Linked DNA regions of Ruminococcus albus AD2013. The main gene of each other region encodes a partner of the protein of the gene in region 2 in a complex. Links are inferred from orthologs where the notes say so. Each region holds a gene or a part of one and is shown on either strand. Other genes may lie near its edges.

The links.
Region 1: rpmE (region 2) and rplS share a complex: the UniProt entries of both Bacillus subtilis proteins name them as parts of the 50S ribosomal subunit. The link is inferred for Ruminococcus albus AD2013 from one-to-one orthologs.
Region 3: rpmE (region 2) and rplI share a complex: the UniProt entries of both Bacillus subtilis proteins name them as parts of the 50S ribosomal subunit. The link is inferred for Ruminococcus albus AD2013 from one-to-one orthologs.

The regions. Positions count from the first base shown.
Region 1 is NZ_JAGS01000001.1:1,648,621-1,655,813, forward strand. Bases 2,173-4,856 are described here. They hold rplS (50S ribosomal protein L19), read right to left. Parts: upstream 3,845-4,856; coding sequence 3,500-3,844; downstream 2,173-3,499. Other genes in these bases: lepB (signal peptidase I), read right to left, coding at 2,173-2,251; lepB (signal peptidase I), read right to left, coding at 2,254-3,303; N773_RS0107270 (TIGR03936 family radical SAM-associated protein), read right to left, coding at 4,015-4,722; N773_RS0107275 (TIGR03960 family B12-binding radical SAM protein), read right to left, coding at 4,697-4,856. Also shown: N773_RS0107240 (YraN family protein), read right to left, coding at 1-151; N773_RS0107245 (ribonuclease HII), read right to left, coding at 126-740; ribosome biogenesis GTPase YlqF, read right to left, coding at 742-1,638; more of lepB, read right to left, coding at 1,676-2,172; more of N773_RS0107275, read right to left, coding at 4,857-6,562; N773_RS22550 (hypothetical protein), read right to left, coding at 6,550-6,711; N773_RS23400 (DUF4368 domain-containing protein), read right to left, coding at 7,041-7,193. UniProt on the Bacillus subtilis protein: This protein is located at the 30S-50S ribosomal subunit interface and may play a role in the structure and function of the aminoacyl-tRNA binding site.
Region 2 is NZ_JAGS01000001.1:1,538,493-1,545,829, forward strand. What follows is about bases 30-2,857. They hold rpmE (50S ribosomal protein L31), read right to left. Parts: upstream 1,630-2,857; coding sequence 1,429-1,629; downstream 30-1,428. Other genes in these bases: N773_RS0106805 (deoxyguanosinetriphosphate triphosphohydrolase), read right to left, coding at 30-554; N773_RS0106810 (YigZ family protein), read right to left, coding at 695-1,327; N773_RS21130 (HD-GYP domain-containing protein), read right to left, coding at 1,788-2,857. Also shown: more of N773_RS0106805, read right to left, coding at 1-29; more of N773_RS21130, read right to left, coding at 2,858-2,927; N773_RS0106825 (carbohydrate-binding domain-containing protein), read right to left, coding at 3,097-5,139; N773_RS0106830 (DUF4956 domain-containing protein), read right to left, coding at 5,252-5,944; N773_RS0106835 (polyphosphate polymerase domain-containing protein), read right to left, coding at 5,937-6,701; N773_RS0106840 (sensor histidine kinase), read right to left, coding at 6,824-7,337. UniProt on the Bacillus subtilis protein: Binds the 23S rRNA. While neither of the L31 paralogs is essential, this protein seems to function as the main L31 protein.
Region 3 is NZ_JAGS01000001.1:1,230,774-1,238,173, forward strand. Bases 2,173-5,063 are described here. They hold rplI (50S ribosomal protein L9), read right to left. Parts: upstream 3,896-5,063; coding sequence 3,449-3,895; downstream 2,173-3,448. Other genes in these bases: dnaB (replicative DNA helicase), read right to left, coding at 2,173-3,448; N773_RS0105550 (DHH family phosphoesterase), read right to left, coding at 3,916-5,063. Outside these bases: ATP-dependent zinc metalloprotease FtsH, read right to left, coding at 1-643; tRNA lysidine(34) synthetase TilS, read right to left, coding at 748-2,082; more of dnaB, read right to left, coding at 2,072-2,172; more of N773_RS0105550, read right to left, coding at 5,064-5,934; N773_RS0105555 (ribonuclease J), read right to left, coding at 5,987-7,400. UniProt on the Bacillus subtilis protein: Binds to the 23S rRNA.

The sequences.
Region 1 (7,193 bases), 110 kb from region 2 along the record:
TCTTATTGCCTTGTGAAGCTATAATATCTATCTCGCCGCCCCTTACTGTGAAGTTGCGTTCGAGTATCTCATAGCCATTCTCTCTCAGATATCCGCAGACATAGTCCTCGCCGATATCCCCGATACTACGGCTGTTCTGATTTTTTTGCATAATACTTTTTCAGAAAGCTGGGTCTGTGTATCGGACTTTCCCCGTACTTATCTATCATCTGATAGTGAAGCTTAGTCCCGTAGCCCTTGTGCTTCTCAAACTGCCATTCGGGGTATTTTTCAGCCATTTGCAGCATATATCTGTCCCTTGCGACCTTAGCAAGTATCGAAGCCGCCGCTATCGCCTGTGACTGTGCATCGCCCTTTACAACAGCTATCGCATCACATTCCAGGTCGGGAGTCTTATTGCCGTCTATCAGGCAGACATTCGGCTTTATCTTCATGGCTTCCACCGAACGCTTCATCGCCAGCATCGCGCAGTTGAGGATATTTATCTCCTCTATCTCCGCCACCGTAGCGCACTGTATGGAAAAATCCAGCGCCTTTTCGATTATCTCATCAAAAAGCTTCTCGCGCTTTTTTGCGGTCAGCTTTTTGCTGTCGTTTATGCCCTCGATGACCGTATCCTTATCGAATACCACTGCCGCCGCAAAAACATCGCCCGCAAGAGGTCCTCTGCCCGCTTCATCACAGCCGCAGACTACCTCATACTTATCGCGGTAGCTATCGTCAAACTCTTTAAGCGTCATATCATCGACCTTTCGGCTTTTCAAGAGAAAGTCTGCCAAGCTTGCCGCCGCGGAATTCGTCAAGCACGGTATTAGCCGCCCTTTCGGTATTTATCTCGCCGCCCGATACAAGGAAGCCGCGCTTTCTACCAACTCTTTCCAGCAGTTCATATCCCTTTACACAGCCCTGCATATCGTCCATAGGTTCGGGCAGGTCTTCAAGAGATATCCCATATCTCTCGGTAAGCAGTTCGGGATAATCCTCCGCCAGATATTCCAGCAGTCTGCACGCCAGATACTCAACATCGAGTATAACGTCCTTGACAGCACCTGTGAATGCAAGTCTTTCACCCACAAGCTTATCATCAAATTTCGGCCAGAGAACACCGGGCATATCCAGAAGTTCAAAACCGTCCTCCAGTGCTACCCACTGTTTTCCTCGGGTAACGCCGGGTCTGTCTTCAACCTTAGCCAGCTTTGCACCGGCCATCCTGTTTATGAATGAGGATTTACCAACATTTGGTATTCCCACTATCATCATTCTTATGGGGCGTCCCGTCATTCCGCGGGTATCCCATTTTTCTATCTGGTCAGAAAGCAGTTCTTTCAGCATGGGATAGAATTTATTCACGTTCCTGCCGCTCCTGCAATCCGTGGCGAGTGCGGCTACTCCCTGCTGTTTGTAGTACTCTATCCACATTGAAGTTACATTCGGGTCGGCAGAATCCGCCTTGTTCAGCAGAACAAGCCTGGGCTTGCTGCCGCATATCTTCTTTATCTCGGGATTGCGGCTTGAAAAAGGTATCCTCGCATCGGTTATCTCAACCACCGCGTCAACAAGCTTCAGGTTTGAAGCCATTATACGCCTTGTTTTCGCCATATGTCCCGGAAACCACTGCACCTTGGCAGCTTCGCTCATATCAGCCGCCTCCTTTCGTTATTTGTAAGTATCGTTTTCAGTTCACAAAGCCCGTCTTTGCTTCGCTTGAACGGAATCTGTAAACTGCTTTTCCGATTATATCATCTTCCGGCACCGCACCGAATAATCGACTGTCCGAAGAATGATCCCGGTTGTCCCCCAGAAGAAAAACTTCTCCCTCGGGCACATCATATTCGTACACGTCCCTTTCGGGGTCGTAATAAGCCATATCATACCCGCCCATATAGTCAAGAGCGTGATACTTCGTATAAGGTTCATCAAGCACTTCGCCGTCAACACTTACAGTGCCTGCATTGTAATCCACCGTGACTTTCTGTCCGCCCACGGCTATCACACGCTTGACGATAAGCTTGCCCAGCGCTTTGCTGTCGCAGATAACTATATCTCCGTTTTCGGGCTGATACATAAACCAGGATATCACCAGTCTATCGCCGTCGAACAGTGTGTTCTCCATTGACTCTCCCTCAACGCCCACACGGCTGAAGAAAAGTGTTGTAGCGATAAGTACCGCCGTTACCGAATTCACTATGACCAGCGCCCATTCCAGAACGTTATCTGTAAATCGGGGAATATCCCCGTTCTTTTCAGCCATTATCAGTCAACACGGCCAAGACTTTTGAATGGGTATACACGGAATATCGCCTTGCCCATTATCTCGCTCTTGGGAATAAAACCGATGCTTCGGCTGTCCTTTGAATCGTTTCTGTTATCGCCCATAACGAACACCGTATCCTCGGGCACTTCATATTCGTATACGCCTGCGTCAACACTGTACTGAGGGTCAAAATAGAAGCTGTCTAACATGACTTCCCTGATATGTTCATTTGATATCTCTTCATCATTTACATATACATGGTTCTTATTGTAGTCAACAACGACCTTGTCACCCTCTATACCGATAACTCGCTTGATAAGTACTTTGTTGGCAGCTTCGCTGTCAAGCACCACGATGTCATCTCTTTCAGGTTCGTAAGCAACGTGAGTCATTATAAGTCTATCGCCGTTCTGCAGAGTATTTGTCATGGATTCGCCGTCAACCATTACGATCCTCAGCAGGAATGTCAGTACCAGCTGAACGATAAGCAGTGCGAACACCAGCGATTCAAACCACTCCAGTATCTCCCTGCCTATATTGAAAGGCTCTTTTTCCTTTATATCCTCAGGCTCGGCTTCCTTTGCCTTTTCGATATCCTCTTCACTGACTTCTGCAGTCTCGGATATTTTCTCGGTTTCTTCCTCGGCATCTTCCTCTGCCGTTTCAGCCTTTTCCGAAACATCCTTGATATCTTCTTCAACTGCCTTTGAAGCTTCCGTAACTCTCTTGATATCTTCTGCAGTCACAGCCACGGTTTCACCGCGATTTACAAGCGCCTCAACATTGATGGGGCCCTCATCATCGCCGGGTGTCACAACATGAACACTGCCCACGCCATCAGGGAACTGCTCATTCAGTATCTGCTCCAGTTCTGCTGCGTCTTCCGTGATATCTTCATCGGTGGTGCCGAATACATTAAAATCCTCGCCGCTCTCATCAGCGTCGGATCCGCCTGTAACATTGGGGTCGGTCTCGTTCAGAAGTCTTTCGAGATCATCATCAGCCCCGCTGATATTTCCATTTGTTGTCTTTTCGTTTGGTTCACTCATAGATACTACCTCTTTTCGTGATAGATGCTGTAATCGCGATGATACTTTATTTTGGCGACTACTCATATACACTATATTATAGCAAATATGTTCCGAAATTACAAGGGTTTTTTCAAAAAAAATTATTTTTATACTTATTTTGTTTACTTATATAAATAAAAAGAGCCGACTTGCGCCGACTCTTTTATCAGAAGAATTATCTGATTGCTTCCTTGACCTTAGCTGCCTTACCAACTCTGTCGCGGAGATAGTACAGCTTAGCTCTGCGAACTTTACCGCTTCTAACTATCTCTACCTTAGATACAGCAGGTGAATGTACGGGGAATACTCTCTCGATACCGCAGCCGTGTGCTACTCTTCTTACAGTGAAGGTCTCGCTGATGCCGCCGTGCTTCTTGGCGATAACTGTGCCCTCGAATACCTGGATTCTGGACTTGTCACCCTCTGTGATCAGAACGTGTACCTTTACGGTATCACCTACGTTAACTACGGGTGCGTTTTCCTTCATGCTTGACTGTGCGATCTGTTTTAAAGCGTCCACTTTAAATTCCTCCTTTGATTTTCCGGACGTTCATACACTGCCGCTTTGGCAGCCAGTGGACCGTCTCTTTAATGTCGTGCCTTTTGGCTGGCATTAACTCTCGTCGGGGATACCGACGGTATTCATGCTTGAATATTATACCATATCGCGCTCAGGATTTCAAGTACCTCTCAGCAAAAATCTTCACCATTCTCAATAAGTATTTTTGTGCGTTCCACACAAATCTCATCGGCAGTCATGCCATACATATCAAGAAAAGCCTCCGCCGCCACATTTGCATTAAGGTTGAAGCTTCCCCCCGCAGGCAGCTTCATGGTGAGTTCAAGATACTTCTCCCCCGCTTCCATCGAGATAAGTTCCAGCGACGGTCTTATATCCACAGGTTTATATGTACCTTTTTTTGTACGCTTCTGTATCTCTATTACTTCCCTGCCCATAAAATCCTTGAACATCTCTGCCATTTCCGCAGGTGTCTTATCCGCCGATATTCGTATAATGTACTCCGCATGGGTTATCTCCGTATGGCTGTGTACAGGTGCCGAACAGCTGACTATCCTCATGCCCTCGGGCATCTGGGCATCAAGGGCTTTAAGCACCTCTTCATCGGGCAGATCCTCCAGAAGCGCGAAATCCATGACTTCCACCCTGCTTTCAAACCCCAGCGAAAGGGTCAGGGGGAACATTATATATATATGCGGGTTGAAGCCCTGTGTATACCATATCGGCAGTTTCGCCCGCTTTATCGCCCTCTGCATGGCACGCATCAGGTCAAGGTGTGAGATATACTTCGCCCTGCCGCACTTTTCATATACCACCCGCTTGTCATACCTGTCGGGGCGCAGGTCTACATTTTTAGGTTGAAGTCTTTTTTCCGCCACAGTAAACACCTCCGCATTCGGGCTTTATTCCGCAGCCCGAACAGCCTTCCTTACAGTTTCTTGTAGTCTGTGCAAGATGGGCTTTTTTGTTCTCTCTCACAAGAAATTCGTGAGATACCAGATAATCCAGATGCGACCAGGGCGCCACCTCATCGTAGCTTCTCGTCCTGTTAGCGTAGAACGCCGTATCTATGCCCGTTTCCTCAAAGGCTTCCAGCCATTTGTCAAACTGAAAATGCTCGTCCCAGCTATCCATGTAACAGCCCTTTTTCCAAGCCGCATACACCGCCTTGCACACACGCCTGTCGCCCCTTGCCAGAACAGCCTCCAGCACCGAGGTATTTGAATAGTGCAGGCTAAGTTTTATCTTCTTGCTGGTCACAGCGGATTTCAGTATCTCCTGCTTGTGCTTTATCTGTTCTTCCGTCGCCTGAGGTTCAAACTCAAAGGGCGTGAAAGGCTTTGGCACAAAAGTCGCGGTCGATACCGCTATCTGCACCGACCGTCCCCGCTTCTCCTTGGGCGTTTCAAAATACAGCTGAAGTATCTTATCCGAAAGTTCCGCAATACCGCGGATATCATCGTCTGTCTCCGTGGGCTGACCCATCATGAAGTACAGCTTCACCTGAGTATACCCCCACTCGAAAGCCATCTTGCAGGTATTGATTATCTCGTCCTCGGTGATGTTCTTGTTTATAACGTCACGCAAACGCTGTGTTCCCGCCTCGGGAGCGAATGTCAGTCCGCTTTTTCGTACAGCTTGTATCCTTTCCAGAAGTTCCTCGTTAAAGCTGTCAAGTCTTAAAGACGGCAAAGCAAGATTAACATTCTCGCCGTCGGTATACTCCGAAAGGCTGAGAAGGAGCTCGTTTATCTTGGTATGGTCACTGGTGGAAAGTGACGAAAGCGACACTTCCTCATACCCCGTCTGTTCACACAGCGACTTAGTTTCATTCTTTATCGTATCGATATTCTTCTCACGGAAAGGTCTGTAAATAAATCCCGCCTGACAGAACCTGCATCCGCGGATACAGCCGCGAAGCACTTCCACCACCGAGCGGTCATGTACTATCTCGCTGAAAGGCACAACAAAGCTATCAGGGTAGTACACCTTGTCAAAATCCGCGATGATGCGCTTTTTTATACGTGCAGGTGCTTCGGGCACATTCGGGGTTATGCTCTTTACCGTGCCGTCCTCGTTGTAGTCAACGTCATAAAAGCTCGGCACATATATGCCCTCTATCTTCACAGCCTCCCGCAGAAATTCCTCTTTCGTAGGATTTGAGGGCTTCATCTTTTCGTATAGTCTCAGAAGTTCAAGGTTGACTTCCTCGCCCTCACCCAGTATAAACAGGTCAAAGAAATCCGACATAGGCTCGGGATTGCACACGCAGGGGCCTCCCCCCACAACCAGAGGTGTCAGTGATTTACGGTCTTTTGCCAGCACAGGCAGACCTGCAAGGTCGAGCATCTGCAAAACGTTATTGTACGATAATTCGTACTGTAAAGTAAACCCGATGAAATCGAAATCCTTTATGGGGTCAAGACTTTCCAGCCCGTACAGCGGTATATCATTCTCCCGCATAAGAGTCTCAAAGTCCTTTTCGGGCATGAACACTCTCTCGCACCACCAGTTGGGCACCTGATTTTTCAGCCCGTAGAGGATCTTCATACCAAGGTGAGACATACCCACATCGTAGGTATCGGGAAAGCAGAACGCAAATCGCACATCGACCTTGTCCCTGTCCTTGACAACACTGCCTATCTCGCCGCCGATATAGCGTGCGGGTTTGGTGGCTTTAAGCAGTATCTTTTCGAGTTTGTTTTTTATCTCTTCCATATATTACCTCCCGTAGCAGTCATGACCAACCGCACCACACAGAACATGGCGGTCTGTGGCTTTCTGTCCGATGAAAGCCTGATATTAAAAATAATTATAACATACTCCGCCCCCAAAATCAACTGCGAGATATTAATAAACATCTGCATGATATGAGGGTCATTTATACTTTCGCAGACTTTGTTGGTATAGTCGGATATTTGCCGTATTCATTGGTTTGCGTGTTTTCGCCCCTCAGCTGCGACTGCGTCGGCAGCGCCCTCGGGTCGAGAAATCGGATTCGCTATCGCTGTCCGATTTCGGGCGCGACAATAATTTACGCAGATAGAAAGAGCGTGGACAGTCATTTTGTCCACGCTCTGAATGTCTTTATTGCCGCGCCTTTTTAGGCGGGAAGTTTCGCTGATTGTGGCTCCCCGCAAGCCTTTCGCGAAAGGCTTGAGCCAATGTTCACTAGCGATAAAGCACGAATACCGCCTTATGCGGCTTTTTTGCGCCTGTCGAAATCTCTGCCGTCAAGGACTAACCTTGATTTAACGACATTGAACCTGAAAATGATCTCGATCTCCTGCGTCCTGTGACCGCTGGATTTGTCTGGCTCATGGACTATTATCCGTTCGATCATTTCACG
Region 2 (7,337 bases):
ATATAGGCTATAACATCGGCAAAGCGAACGACGTAGCCTTCATAGGTCTTTGCGACGGCGTTGGTATGTTTAAGTATTCCGTCCCTGACCTCATGGGTAAGGTTAAGTCCCCTGCCCTCCTTTTCCAGCTTATCCACCACGCGCAGGCTTTGCTCGTAATGATGAAATCCGTAGGGGCTGAGTTCGTTCAGCATACGCTCACCCGCATGACCGAAAGGTGTATGCCCAAGGTCGTGACCCAGCGCGATGGCTTCGGTCAGATCCTCGTTCAGCCTGAGTGCGCGGGCTATGGTGCCTGCTATCTGGCTGACTTCAAGTGTATGTGTAAGGCGGGTACGGTAATGATCTCCCGCAGGAGACAAGAACACCTGTGTTTTGTGTTTCAGCCTTCTGAAAGAATTGCAGTGGAGTATCCTGTCCCTGTCGCGCCTGTATTCCGAACGCAGGGGGCATTTTTCCTCTTTCCTTTCTCTTCCAGCGGAATTATCCGAGAAAGCGGCTTTTTCACAAAGGATACTATGTTCAAACTGTTCCCACTGTTCTCTGGGCAGCATATCATCACCTCCGCCTGTTTTCGCCGTTTACTAGAATATACTTCATTTACTCAAAAAATACCTTTATTTTTTTGAAGCATTCAAATCGATTTGTAGGATATCACAAATTTAAAATGCAAATCTCAAACAAAATATACAAATCAACGGTTATTTACGGAGAAATCCGCCCACAGTCCCTCTTGTATCTCATATTTCAGCTGACCGTTTGAAATGTCTGTCAGCTTTTTCAGAAATGCGTCGCAAAGCTCGGTCTTTACAAGGAGCTCCATATCGACGGTATCGGCGAAGTCTTCACGCTGAGTGATAACTTCATGATCGGGCAGGATATACTTTATCTTGCCGTAGAGGTTGTAGTCGCAGGAGAATGAGATCATCGAGCATTCGTACATATTCAGGATATCAGCTTCGGAAATCGCAAGCGAACAAGCCTGAGAATACGCCCTTACCAAGCCGTTGGCGCCCAGCAGTATTCCTCCGAAATACCTTGTTACAACAACGCACACATCGGTCAGACCCGCCTTGTTTATCACATCAAGCACGGGCACCCCGCCTGTTCCCTGGGGTTCGCCGTCATCGGAATAACGTGAAACATTGCCCTCGCGCACAACATAGGCATAAACATTATGCCTTGCCTTGCGGTTCTCAGCCTTTATCTTCTCGATAAAAGCGATAGCCTGTTCGGCTGTTTTAACGGGAGCTATCTGCCCTATAAAATCGCTTTTTTTCTCGGTATAAGTGCCTTGGGCACAACCGTAGACCGTTTTGTAGTTCATACACTGTCCTCTTTCGATATAGTTTTCCCACTTGTATCTGCGGAGACTCCTTCTATATACAAAAAAGAGCGGAAAATTTCCGCTCTTTAGCTTCTTGATAATTAGCCGAGATTGAATCTCTTCTTGAATCTGTCAACACGTCCGCCGCTGTCAACCAGCTTCTGCTTACCAGTGAAGAAAGGGTGGCACTTGGAGCAGATCTCGACCTTGATGTTCTCCTTGGTGGATCTGGTCTTTATAACGTTGCCGCAAGCACAAGTAATTGTAGTCTCGACATAGTTAGGGTGAATACCTTCTCTCATCAGAACTTACCTCCTTCCAAACTAAAAATTATGGCTCATAGAAGCCCATCATCCTTAGTTCAGACAGTAGTTCTATGTAGCATTCATTATTACGTCCTATTCAGACTAAAATATTATAACACCATCCGACAGGTTTGTCAATGTCTTTAACATTTTTTTTACAATTGACCATCCTCCACGGTATCCTTATCAGCATAGCGCTTTCTGGCTTCCTCTATTTTGTCATAGGCTGACTTGAAAGCATCAATGACATCTTCATCGAACTGGGTACCCGAATTCTTGACTATCTCGTTATATGCGTCCTTGGGGTCCCAGGCTTTTTTGTAGCTTCGGCGGCTGGTGAGAGCATCGTAAACATCGGCTACCGCTACTATACGGCTTTCAGGGGCGATAGCATGACCCTCCTTGCCGAGGGGATAGCCTTTGCCGTCAACACGCTCGTGATGTTCCAACGCAATAGTTTTTGAAAGCTGCATAATATCGCCCTCAACACGGCTGAGAAGTGCCGCACCATAGGTGGTATGGGTCTTTATCGTTGCGAATTCCTCATCATTGAGTCTGCCGGGCTTGTCCAGTATCTCGGAGGGCACTATCAGCTTGCCGATATCGTGCATGGTCGATGCCAGACCGATAAGCTGGACTTTGTCAGCTTCAAGCCCCATCTCGGCGGCTATGATCTTTGAATACTCAGCCACGCGCCTGATATGCTGACCTGTCTGACCCGATTTGTTCTCGGTTATTTCAGCGAATGATACAATTATTTCTTCCTGTATACGGTTAGTCTCGTTGGCTTTCTTTTGAAGATACGCGCCGTATTCAAAAAGCACGGCAAAAAGCCTGAGTATCATGAACATGAGTATTGTCACAACGGGATTGCCCGAGATGATGAACAAAAGAGTCAGATAGGAATACTTTTTCATCATTCTGCCCGCTTCCTGCGTAAAGGGCTGACCTTTACCGACCACAGCATTGACAAGTTTTCGATAAAAGCTGAGTATCATCACCACAAGCGCGGAATAAAGGGAGTATATAAAATAGCCGATGCCTGCAACGTAGTATTCATCAAGGCTGTCGGAAGCTATCGTCAGGTTGAAAGCATTGAGGTCGAATTCCCTTATATATAAGCTTTTGGCGAATTCCTCGGGAAGTTTATCATATATCAGAGCACCTGCAGCACAAAGAAAGCTTAGTACAGCCGATATCAGGAAGCCGATTATAAGGACGTTCATTATCCTTGAAAAACGTTCGCCTATTGTTTCGATATGTTCAAGCATACCCGTCAATTCATTCTCTTCCACCCGGACACCTCCCCTTTTGAAAAAATTCCGACAAGCATTCTGCTGAATTAATTGTCATAATATATACTTTATTTTAACACACTATTAAGCAAATGTCAACTGCTCGTATTGACTAATTATCACCGCAAAAAGCACCTCTGCGCTGACAGAAGTGCTTTCTATGGTATATTTATACATCGGAAAAATTATCCAAGTTTTCGCCTTTGAATTTACCGCCCCTCATATTGCCGTGGCCGCCAATACCGCCGAAGCCGCCTTTGCTGTTTGAGGTAATGACATTCTCAAGAGTTATCTCTTCGCTTTCGCCGCCTGCGGATACTATATAAGTCTCACCCTGTTTAAGGTCAGATGATGAGAATATCACGCCCTGCCATGTCTTGGGGTTGGTAAAAGTCAGGATAGCATTTCCGTCCTTATCTGTGACGGTGAATTCGGTATCAGCTGAGAAGCTTTGTGTGAAATCGTGAAGGACCGCGCACTGTGTGGTGCCGTTTTCTTCAAACATTTCTTCCATGCCTATCGCACCCGATGCTATTATCGTACCGCCTGTGATGCTTGCGGCACCATTGTGGTCTATGGAGCCGTTTCCGCTGTTTTCAGGCCCGCTCACGAAGATGGTACCGCCCTCGATGATAAGGTCGCCGTTGGAATCAAGACCGTCGCCAGCTGAATTTACATTCAGTGTGCCGCCGCTTATTTTAAGGTATACACCCTCCTGAGCAGCGAAGCTATCCCTGCCCATGCGGTCCGATGAACCCGTATCACTGCCGCCTGCACAGTTGATGCCGTCGTCCTGAGCGGTAACATTTATATCGCCGCCCGTGATAGTCACGGTCATGCCCTCGATGCCCTCGTAGCTCTTGGAGATATCGATTGTGCCGCCGCTGATGACCAGGTCGCCGCCGACGTGGATCCCGTCATCCCCAGAACTCGCCGAGATGTTTCCACTGCTGATGCTTGCCGAGCCGTCACAGTGCAGGCTGTCATCTGCGGAATCTATCGAAAAAGTGCCGTCTTCGATGATGATAGCACCGCCGCTCTTCAGCGCTTTAGCCGAAGTTGTTTCAGTATCTGCGGAAGTATCAACATTTTCGGAAGAAATGTCTTTATTGGTATCGGCTGATCTTTCTTCCATTTTACCAAAAGTTTCACCATCGGGCTTTTCGGGAGGTGTGCCCATGTCGCCGAAATCGGGACGTTCGCCGTTCTTTTCAAATTCCGATGGGTCAAAATCTCCGAAATCCGGATGTTCGCCCATATCGGGCGGTGTTCCGAAGTCACCTCTGCCGCCGAAGCCCTGTATCCGATCACCGTTCGGCATACCGTCTGACTTCATAGAAGCGTTTGCACTTCCGCCGCCTGTGGTGATATCGAACTCCCCGCCGCGTATCTGAAGTTCCTTTGCAGCCGAAATTCCGTCACCGCCTGCGTTTATAGTGAATGTACCGCCTGTAATACTTATTATGCCCTTGCCTTCCTCTTCTTCATTGGTTGACTTGACAGCATCAGTACCCGATGTCAGGTCAAAAGTTCCTTCGCTGATCTTTACACTGTCCTTGCCCGAAAGTGCTGATGATACCGCGTTCACGGTGACATTTCCGCCTGTGATGACAAGGTCGTCTTTCGATACTATGCCGTGCTTGTAATTACCCGTTACGTTTAGATTGCCTTCGCCGTTTATGGTAAGGTCACACTTTGCAAATACTGCCGCATCGGTGTTATCACCCTCTGCAAGAGAGTATTCGGTACCGTCGTTCAGTTTGTTCTCGGTGCCGCTTTCAAGCAGGAGGTAAACTTTATCTGCGGCTTTTGCAGTTATAACGGCGTTGTCGGTGCAGGTCAGGTCAAGCCCGTTGAGAACAAGTTTGACTTTGTCTTCTTTATCCGCTTCAATGACTATCCTGCCGTTTACACAGCTGCCACTCAGACGATATGTGCCCGCATCGGTGATAGTAAGGACAGTGCCTTCTGCGGATATTCCGCTGCCGCTGACTTCTATGCCGCTGCCGGAAAATACTGCGTCAACAGTGTCATTTTCTTCGTAGCCCACTTCGATATCGTCAGCCGATATGTTTGCATCCGCTGACGTTACAACTGCCGTGCTCGTAGTTTTCGAGGACTTATCCTTTCCTGTATCCGCACAGCCGCTCGTTGCAAGCATCATCAGTGCCGCTGCTATCGCAGCTGCTCTTTTCATCGCACTATATCTCATCGCAGATTACCTCCCTATTAATTTATTAAAACTTCTAACATTAATTTTCTGCTTTTTTTACCCGCCCGAAAAATAAGCCTTCAGGCGAGTAAAAAATACAGAATTTACAGTATTATAAGAGCCTGTCGCTGTCAGACATCCTTCTTGAGCAAAGTATCTCAAGATTGCCGTTGCGAACACGAAGCTCATCAATAAAGACTTTCTCGCTTACGCCCTTTAACAGTGTGATATTGTATTTAAGCTTGAAAAGACTGCCCATATTGGTGGTCTTTACCTGTTCAAGAGTAGCCTTTGAAGTGAACTGTCTGAAAATATCATCAAATACATGGCTGTAATCAAGGCTTTCGGGGATAGTGATCGTCAGCACCTTTTCGGTCTCGTCATCATCACCGAAAGGTACATAGAGGTATCCTATATTGAGGGCACCTACGATCAGTGTGAATACAACCGCAAGTACCAGATGGCCGGTACCTGTTGCGATACCTACTGCCATTGCAAGGAATATAGCCAGTATATCCTTAGCACTGCCCTGTATCGAACGGAACCTTACCAGGCTGAACGCACCTGCAACTGCTACGCCTGTACCCAGATTGCCGTTTACCAGCATTATAACTACCTGTACTATCATGGGCAGAAGTGCCAGTGTTGTCAGGAAGCTCTTGGTCTTATGCTGTTTGAAGCAGAAGGCAGCAGCTATCATTGCGCCAACGATGAGTGACACTATGGTGCACCCCGCAAATTTTCCTGTTGATATTCCGATAGATGACGTAAGGTCCGCCGCATTCAAGTATAATTCATTAAGCACAATCGTTCACCTTTCCTTTTACGTTTTCGCGGTTAAGCTTGAGATATTTTTCCTGATCGAGAGCCTCACAGAAGACTTTCTTGTAAGCTTCACCGTACTTTGAGAAGCTGCCGGGATATATCTTCATATCATCCAGCAGATGGCTGAGCCACAGTGGCATAGCTCCCGGGATCTTTATCTCCATGATCCTTGTATGGGGATCAAGCAGTTTTTCGCCCCACACACCCTTTTCCAGCCTTACTTCCTCCTCGCGGTAGGTTATATTGCCGTCAAAGGTGATACGGAGATCAGGATTATCGACCCCTGCAAAAGCTATTCTGTCATAACTCAGATACATCGCAGGTCCGATATCATGATAGTAATTCAGGAAATACTCTATCTCCTTCTCTATCTGGGGATTTTTGCCCGGGCATACGCCAAAGTTCACAAATTCATAGGAATCTATCAGTGACATATCCACACGTCTTTTATAGACTACGCCTTTGTACTTCTTCTTGAGCTCAACAAAGACCTTGGAATCCTTTGTGGGAACGCCGTAGCTCCTGATACGCAGCTTCTCCTTGTAAACGGGCTTCTCCATCGAAGTCCTTATAAGCTGATGGTCGGGAGTATCGTAATATATGTTGCATATCGTCGTCAGTCCGTAGTTATCGGCAGCCGCTCTGCCTGTCATAGCACGCACAAGTTCTTCCTGCTGTTCGTCGGTAACTATGTACTTCTTCTCAACTCTCTTGAAAATTTCCTGTATAGCGCCCATATATCATCACTTTCCTTTCCGTTTCTTTTCTTTACAGTAATCCAGATTTTCTTCTATGATTAAGAGTATAGACCCTCAACCTTAAATCTAGCTTAACCAATTTGATTCTTCCATAAATTTTTTTACAGACACCTGAGCCTTACAGTAAATACTATCTTGCCGTTTTCGGCTTTGCATGATATCTTTCCTTTATGAGATTCCGTAACAGCTTTGGCTACAGACAATCCTATGCCGTAGCCCGACTTAGTTTCACCGTCCTCGCGCTTACGGGACTTATCCGCCCTGTAAAAGCGATCAAACAGGCGTTCTGGCTGTTCGGGAGGTTCAGCACAGTCGTTCTTCACCCGAATGATGGCGTGTCTGCCGCTTGCCGTTTTTTCAACGGAAGCTTCTATACTGCCGCCCGCATCGCAATACTTTACGGCATTTTCGATAAGTATGGATACAAGCTGCCTTATGGAGGATACGTTGCCGTTCATACGGATACGCTCCTGTGTCCTGATCTCAAGGGATAGTCCCTTGTTTTCCGCAAGAGTCCTGAAAGGACCCGCGATCTCGTCAAATGCGTCGGACAAATCGAACTCTTCACATTCCAACTTAACGTTCTCCTCGTCCATACGCGACAATCTCAGCAGA
Region 3 (7,400 bases), 310 kb from region 2 along the record:
CGGGAGGTCCCAGAAGCAGAACGCCTTTGGGTATCCTAGCGCCTATCTCGGTATATTTTCTGTTATCTTTAAGGAAATCAACGATCTCCTTCAGTTCTTCTTTTTCCTCGTCAGCACCTGCGACATCGGCAAAAGTAGCCTTTTTGCTGCTGGGAGCAAGTCTTGCATTGGTCTTGCCGAAGCCTGACATTTTTCCGCCGCCTGCGCTCTTCATCATGAAAACAAAGAAGAAGATCATCACGCCCAGCATCAGGAATGTAGGTATAAGATTCAGCCAGAAGCTGTTGTCCGATATAGGCACCAGATCGTATACCAATGGATCTTTTGGGTTTTCTGCGTCATATTTCAGACGGTAGTTAACAGCTTCTTCTCCGCCCAGCACCTCGTTAACGAACAGTGAAACGTTGGGCACTTTATAGGTTTCCTCCTTTTCGGGATCTTCCTTGAGCTTGTATTTCAGCTCACCCGAACCGAGATCGAGCTTGAACTCGCATACTTCAAGAGCGTCAAAATGTCCCATTACATCGGAATACTTGACCTCATCATTCTTGGTGCTCATGCTCATCAGCATATAGACCAGACCTGTGATTATACAAATGGAAACCACAAGGTAGATCAAAAGAGACTTTCCTCCGTTTTTCAATTTATCACGACCTTTTGTTCTAAATTTGTGTTATTATCAGCCTTATCGGATAATTATAGACCCTTTCTGTGAAAACAGCGTGAAAGCATTGTCATAAAATGCAGTTATTCTTCAATAACTTCAAATATCAGCACACGTTTTGTATCGCTGTCTATCCTTACTCTGTCAGCTGCACCGAAAGTCTCTGCAAGAACTATTCCCTCATCATCAGCCAGTATAACAGCCGAATCACGCTTATGAACGGGAAAGCCCTGTTTCATCAGCACCCTGACATCAGAGCTGTGCTGACGGTTGACTAGACGAATCCTGTCCCCCGCCCTGCGTTTTCTCAATACAATAACACCTTTTATTTTATCATAATCCAGACAAGAATTTGTAAACATTTTATTAACATTTTCAAATTTCCCGTCATTTTTTACCAATTTAAAACTTACAGACCTGCCCTGCCAGTTAATGATGCTTTCAGGTACTACTTTCACTTCGTCTTGCAGTATATTTTCACCATCTTTTTCAGTGAAAATGTACAGAGTTCCTGATTTGGTGTATGCAAAGCATTTCGCCTTGACATTAGCTTTGCCGCCTTCATTAATAAGCTTTTCGATGATCTCTATCTTATCCTGTCCGACTTCGATATCATACTTTGAAAGTATGCGCATGATAACTCTGCGCCTTACGGGATAATCCAGCTCTCTTATCAGCTTGCAGGAATAACCGTCTCCGCAGTTGACTTTTTCATAGGCTTCATCTGCGAGTTTTTCCAGGAATGCGCTGTCTTCCCGCAGAAATCCAAGGGTTTTCGCGAAAGTGTCCATGAGTGATGGATTTAGCTCCCGCAGCACAGGAACAACTTTGTGCCGTAGCTTATTGCGTGAATACTCATCCAGAAGATTAGTCGAATCCGTGACGAAGTTCTGCCCTTTTTCTGCAAGATAATCCTCGATATCGGCTCGGCTGCACTCTATCAGCGGTCGGATTATGTTATCCCTTACAGGCGGTATCGAAGCTATACCTTTAAGTCCGGAACCTCTCGCAAGATTGAACAGCGTAGTTTCAAGACAGTCGTCAAGGTTATGAGCTGTACATATCTTATCAGCCGTTATCTCTTGTAAAGCTTTATACCTTAACATTCGGGCGCCTTCCTCTTCGGATACAGGATTGACCCTGCAATAGGCAGGAACGTCCACCCTTTTCACGGTGATCTCAATACCCAGACTTCGGCACAATTCTTCACAGAAATGCTGATCTCGATCAGCTTCCTCACCGCGTATACAGTGATTAACGTGGCAGGCACAAATGTCATATCCCAGTTCATGCAAACACAAAAGGAGCGCAGCGCTGTCTGCCCCGCCCGAAAGCCCGACCAGCAAGCGCTCGCCCTTATGAGCCATATGGTATTTTTCGATCGTCCGACCGACTCTCTGAACAAGCTCACTTTTCATCTTTTCTGAATTCCAATCCTCTGAACAATGTATACTCGCCTATCCAGCTGAGTTTGATCGTACCAAGCTGACCATGTCTGTTTTTTGCCACTATGCATTCAGCCACTGTCTGGTCTTCCTTTGAGTCGGAATAGTAAGCATCTCGGTACAAAAACAGTATGATATCTGCATCCTGCTCGATAGAACCCGATTCTCTCAGGTCTGAAAGCAGAGGACGCTTATCGTCACGCTTCTCGGCGTTACGTGAAAGCTGCGAAAGTGCGATAACAGGAACACTGAGTTCCTTAGCCATAAGCTTTATCTGTCGCGTTATCTCAGATACTTCGTTAACACGGCTGCTGTGCTTGTTTGGCGATTCCATCAGCTGTATATAGTCTATGACTACTAGACCCAGATTATTCAGTCTTCTGAGCTTTGCTTTCATCTGCGGCACAGTAACGCCGCCCGCACCATCATCGAGATAGATCGGCAGCTGTGAAAGAACATCGGCAGCTTCGGCAAGTTTTGTCCAGTCCTCGTCCTTCATCTCGCCGTTTCTCAGCAAAGTATTGTTTACCTTACCCTCTGAAGCCAGCATTCTGCCAACCAGCTGTTCTTTACCCATTTCGAGTGAGAATATGGCAACGTCCCTCTTGGTAGCTTTGCAGCAGTTTACCGCGATATTCAGCGCAAATGCCGACTTACCCATCGCAGGACGCGCTGCAAGCACGATAAGGTCGGTCTTTTGCAGACCTGTAGTAACGTGATCGAGCTGAGAAAATCCGGATCTTGCACCCTGATACTTCTCGGCATCGGGACCTGAAATTTCTGTCAGATGATGGAAATTCTCAACGATTACATCGCTTATCCTGGTCAGACCCTGTAAGTCCCTGCCCTGCCTTATGCTGAATATCTTCTGTTCAGCACTGTCAAGTAAAGCTTTCGGATCCCCCGCACCATCACTGACGCTTGCGATTATCTCATTCGCTACGTTCATCAGAGAACGCAGCTGTGCCTTCTGCAAAATGATGTTGCAGTAGCTCTCGATATTCTTGGTTGAAGGAACGTTGTCCATCAGCCCGTAGAGGTACTTCATCGCCATTGCGGAATTCTCGAAAACACCCGCATTGACAGCCTCATCAACGACAGTCACGACGTCCTCTGCCTTGCCTGTGGTGAACATTCTCATCATTATGGAGAATATCTGCTGGTGCTTGGGTCGGTAGAAATGCTCGGGTTTGAGCATCTCCATCGCCTTTTCACGGCATTCCACAGGGTCAAGCAGAACACAGCCTATGACTGCTTCTTCAGCCTCCTGACTGTACGGCAGCGACCTCCCGGGCAGATCAGAACCGCTGACTGCATTGAAATCGCTTATGTCAGCCATTTATTCCTCCACAACTTTAACTTTGATGCTGCATGATACGCCGTGAGACATCTTGACAGCCGCAGTGAAATCACCGAAAGCCTTGATATCCGTGCTGAGCGCGATCTTCTTCTTGTCAACATCAACGCCGTACTGGTCTTTCAGAGCCTCAGCCACAACACCTGATGTTACAGCGCCGAAAAGCTTGCCGCCCTGACCTGCCTTAGCCTTGATAACTACCTCTTTATCAGCGATCTTATCGGCGATAGCCTTGTTATCTGCGGTCTCCACATCTATCTTATGCTGTGCCGAAGCCTTCTTGCCTGCCAGATCATTGAGGTTCTTGGAGTTAGCTTCAACTGCCAGACCCTTTGCGATAAGGAAATTTCTTGCATATCCGTCAGCAACGTTCAGGGTATCTCCTGCCTTGCCCGAACCTTTAACGTCTTTAAGTAAAATTACTTTCATTTCAAACACACCTTTCTGGTTTACATATTTTTGATGAAATCATCAATGACCTCACGAAGCTGCCTGTCAGCAGACTCTATATCGGTCTTTAACTGAGCCGCCGCCATTGTTAGATGACCGCCGCCGCCCAGTGCTTCCATTATCACCTGGACATTGAACTTGCCCATACTTCTGGCCGAGATATTAACAAAATCACCCTGCTTGTACATAACAAATGAAGCAAATACTCCAGTTATTCCCAGCATTTCATCCGCCGCCTGAGAGGCTGCGACCCTGACGTTTGCAAAGCTGCCGTCAGCCCGTGCGATAGCACATCCGCGGTATATCTCCGCCGAATTGATGACCTTGGATTTTTCATGATAAGTTTCGATGGAATTTGCGAACATCTGCTTTACAGCAATGGTATCCGCTCCCATCTTTTTAAGGAAAGCAGCCGTCTCAAAGGTTGTGACGCCCGTTTTCATTACAAAATACTTAGTATCAAGCATTATGCCCGAAAGCAGAGCTTCTGCTGCATAAGCATTGATAGTTGTCCTGTCGCCCCACAGCTCGATTATCTCTGTGACAAGTTCTGCCGCCGAGGATGCACCGGGTTCAAGACACTGAGCTATCAGCGGTTCGATGCCGTTGACCATACGTCTGTGATGATCTATCACGACAATGTTCTTAGCACGTTCTATCATTTCCCTTGATTCGACAAGCTCTGGATTGTGAGTATCCACCACTATCACAAGGGTATCGCTGTCAAGTCTGTCAAGACCCTGCTGAGGTGTTATATAGTAAGGAAGATCCTCATTATCGTCGATATAATCAATCAGTGAACGTGCGAGATTCTTCTCCTTATCGACAACAACATAGCACTCACTGACCAGCTTTCTAAGCGCACAGCACAGACCCGTTGCCGAGCCCACGCTGTCAAGGTCACCGAACCTGTGACCCATTATCAGCACTCTGCGGAAGCCCTGTCCCGCATCCCCGTCAGCTCTGTAATTGCCTATGCTCTCGATACTGCCGGGTCTTATTATCTCCAGGAGAGTCTCGGCAAACACCCTGATCTTGACTCTGTTATTATTATCAGCGCCTGTTGAAACGCCGCCAAAGAACCTGAACTCGCCGTTATCACGATAAGCCGCCTGATCTCCGCCTCGGCCCTGACAAAGCTCCAGCGCCTGTTTAGCCAGCTTTTCACACTCGTCAAGACCCTTGCCTTCTCTGCCGACACCTATAGAAAGCGTAACATTGGACTTTCCGCCAATGCGTATCTGCCTTGCTTCCTCAAGTATCCTGAACCTGTTCTCTATCTTTCTTGAAAGATATCTCTCCTCCATGAAAACATAGAACCTGTCGTCTGATATCTTTTTTGCAATGGCATTCGTTCCCTCAAGAAAACTTTCCATAAGCTTTTCTATCTCAACCGCAACGTGAGCCTTTTCAGTATCCCTGATATCCGACATCATAGCATCATAGTTATCTATAACAATTATTATCACGCTGTTGTGAGACTGATAAGCATCGTATCTCAGTTCAGTATAATCTGTGATATCCTTGAAATACACCATAGAAAGACCGTTTTTCAGATCGGTGCGCACAGCCTTGGCTATATAGTACCTTTTGTTCACACATATCTGACAGCCGTCCTCTTCAAAGGCGCGTTCAAGGTCGATATTCATGATATTTTCCAGATGATCTCCGTATGAATCCTCGGAATATACCTGCTTCTCGAACAATCTATTGTACCACATGATAGTTTCATCGCTGTCGAGTATAACGCAGGGCGCTGGGAAATGCAGCATCGAATCACGCTGAGTTCTTATCAGCTGTGATGCGAGCTTTGTGGTATATTTTGCAGTCTGATTTCTGAAAATGAAAGCTTCCAGCAGTAGCAGCAATATGCTCACTACGCATATCAGTATCAGTACGCTTCCCGCTCCTTTTTTTTCCTCAGTCGAGCGCAGCATAAAAGCTCCTATCAGCGATGTCAGCGAGATGACACCCATCGTCGCGGACAACAGCATGAGAAAGCTTTTGTTCTTTTTCACTGCCAGTCAACTCCTTTGCTTGATCCTTTATTTGTTCGACAATTGACAGTATCTATATCTCCATGATTATAGGCAGTATCATAGGACTTCTCTTCGTCTTTGTGAAAATGAAATCAGAAAGATTGTCTTTCATCCTGCCCTTAATGGCATTCCATTCATGCATATTGCTGTCAAGACAGTTCTGCAAGGTTTCGGTGAGAAGCTCTTTCGCTTCATTCATCAGCTCTTCGCTCTCACGAACATAGACAAAGCCTCTCGAAACAAGATCGGGACCTGCAAGTATCTCGCCAACTGTCCTGTCTATTGTGGCAACAGCGATTATAAGACCGTCCTCAGCCAGATGCTTTCTGTCTCTCAGCACGATAGCACCAACGTCGCCAACACCCAGACCGTCAACAAGAACTCTGCCCGCAGGAACTTCACTCGTGATATTCATATCAACACCGTCAGTCTCGATAACATCACCGATACCGGCGATAATGATATTCTCCTCGGGTATGCCCACGCTCATAGCCGTCTGCTTGTGCTTCATCAGGTGCTTGAACTCGCCGTGTACTGGTATGAAGAACTTGGGTTTTGTTATAGAGAGCATAAGCTTCTGCTCTTCCTGACAAGCGTGTCCCGAAACGTGTACTTCGTACATCTTTTCGTATACTACCTCAGCACCCAGCTTCATAAGATCGTTGACGACCCTGGTGACCAGCTTTTCGTTGCCGGGTATGGGGTTAGCCGAGATTATTATGAAATCCTGGGGAGTTATGCTGACTTTTCGGTGCTCGTTCATGGACATTCTTGAAAGTGCAGACATAGGCTCGCCCTGACTGCCTGTTGTAACGAGAACTATCTGCTCGGGCAGATATCTGCCTATCATATCGATATCGATAAGCACGCCATCGGGCACTTTAAGATAGCCAAGCTCGATGCCAACACTTATGACATTCACCATACTTCTGCCCGATACAGCAACTTTACGGCCTGTATTTACAGCGTTGTTGATTATCTGCTGAACTCTGTGGATATTCGATGCGAAGGTCGCAATGATTATACGCTTGCCCTCGCCCTTTGCAAACAGCATTTCCAGATTATCCCCGACCTTGCGTTCACTGGCAGTATAGCCCGGACGCTCAGAGTTGGTGGAATCTGACATCAGTGCAAGAACACCCTTATTTCCGAGTTCCGCAAATCTGGGCAGATCGATTATACCGCCCTCGATTGGAGTATAGTCTACCTTGAAGTCACCTGTGTGGATCAGAACACCTGCAGGTGTATGGATAGCCATTCCCACAGAATCGGGTATAGAATGGTTCACTCTGATGAATTCAACTGCCATACAGCCCATTCTGATGGTCTGACGCGGTGTCACTGTATTCAGCTTTACACTGTCCAGAAGAGCGTGCTCACGAAGCTTGCCTTCGATAAGTCCGATAGTCAGCCTTGTGCCGTAAACAGGAGTATTGGGGAATTTT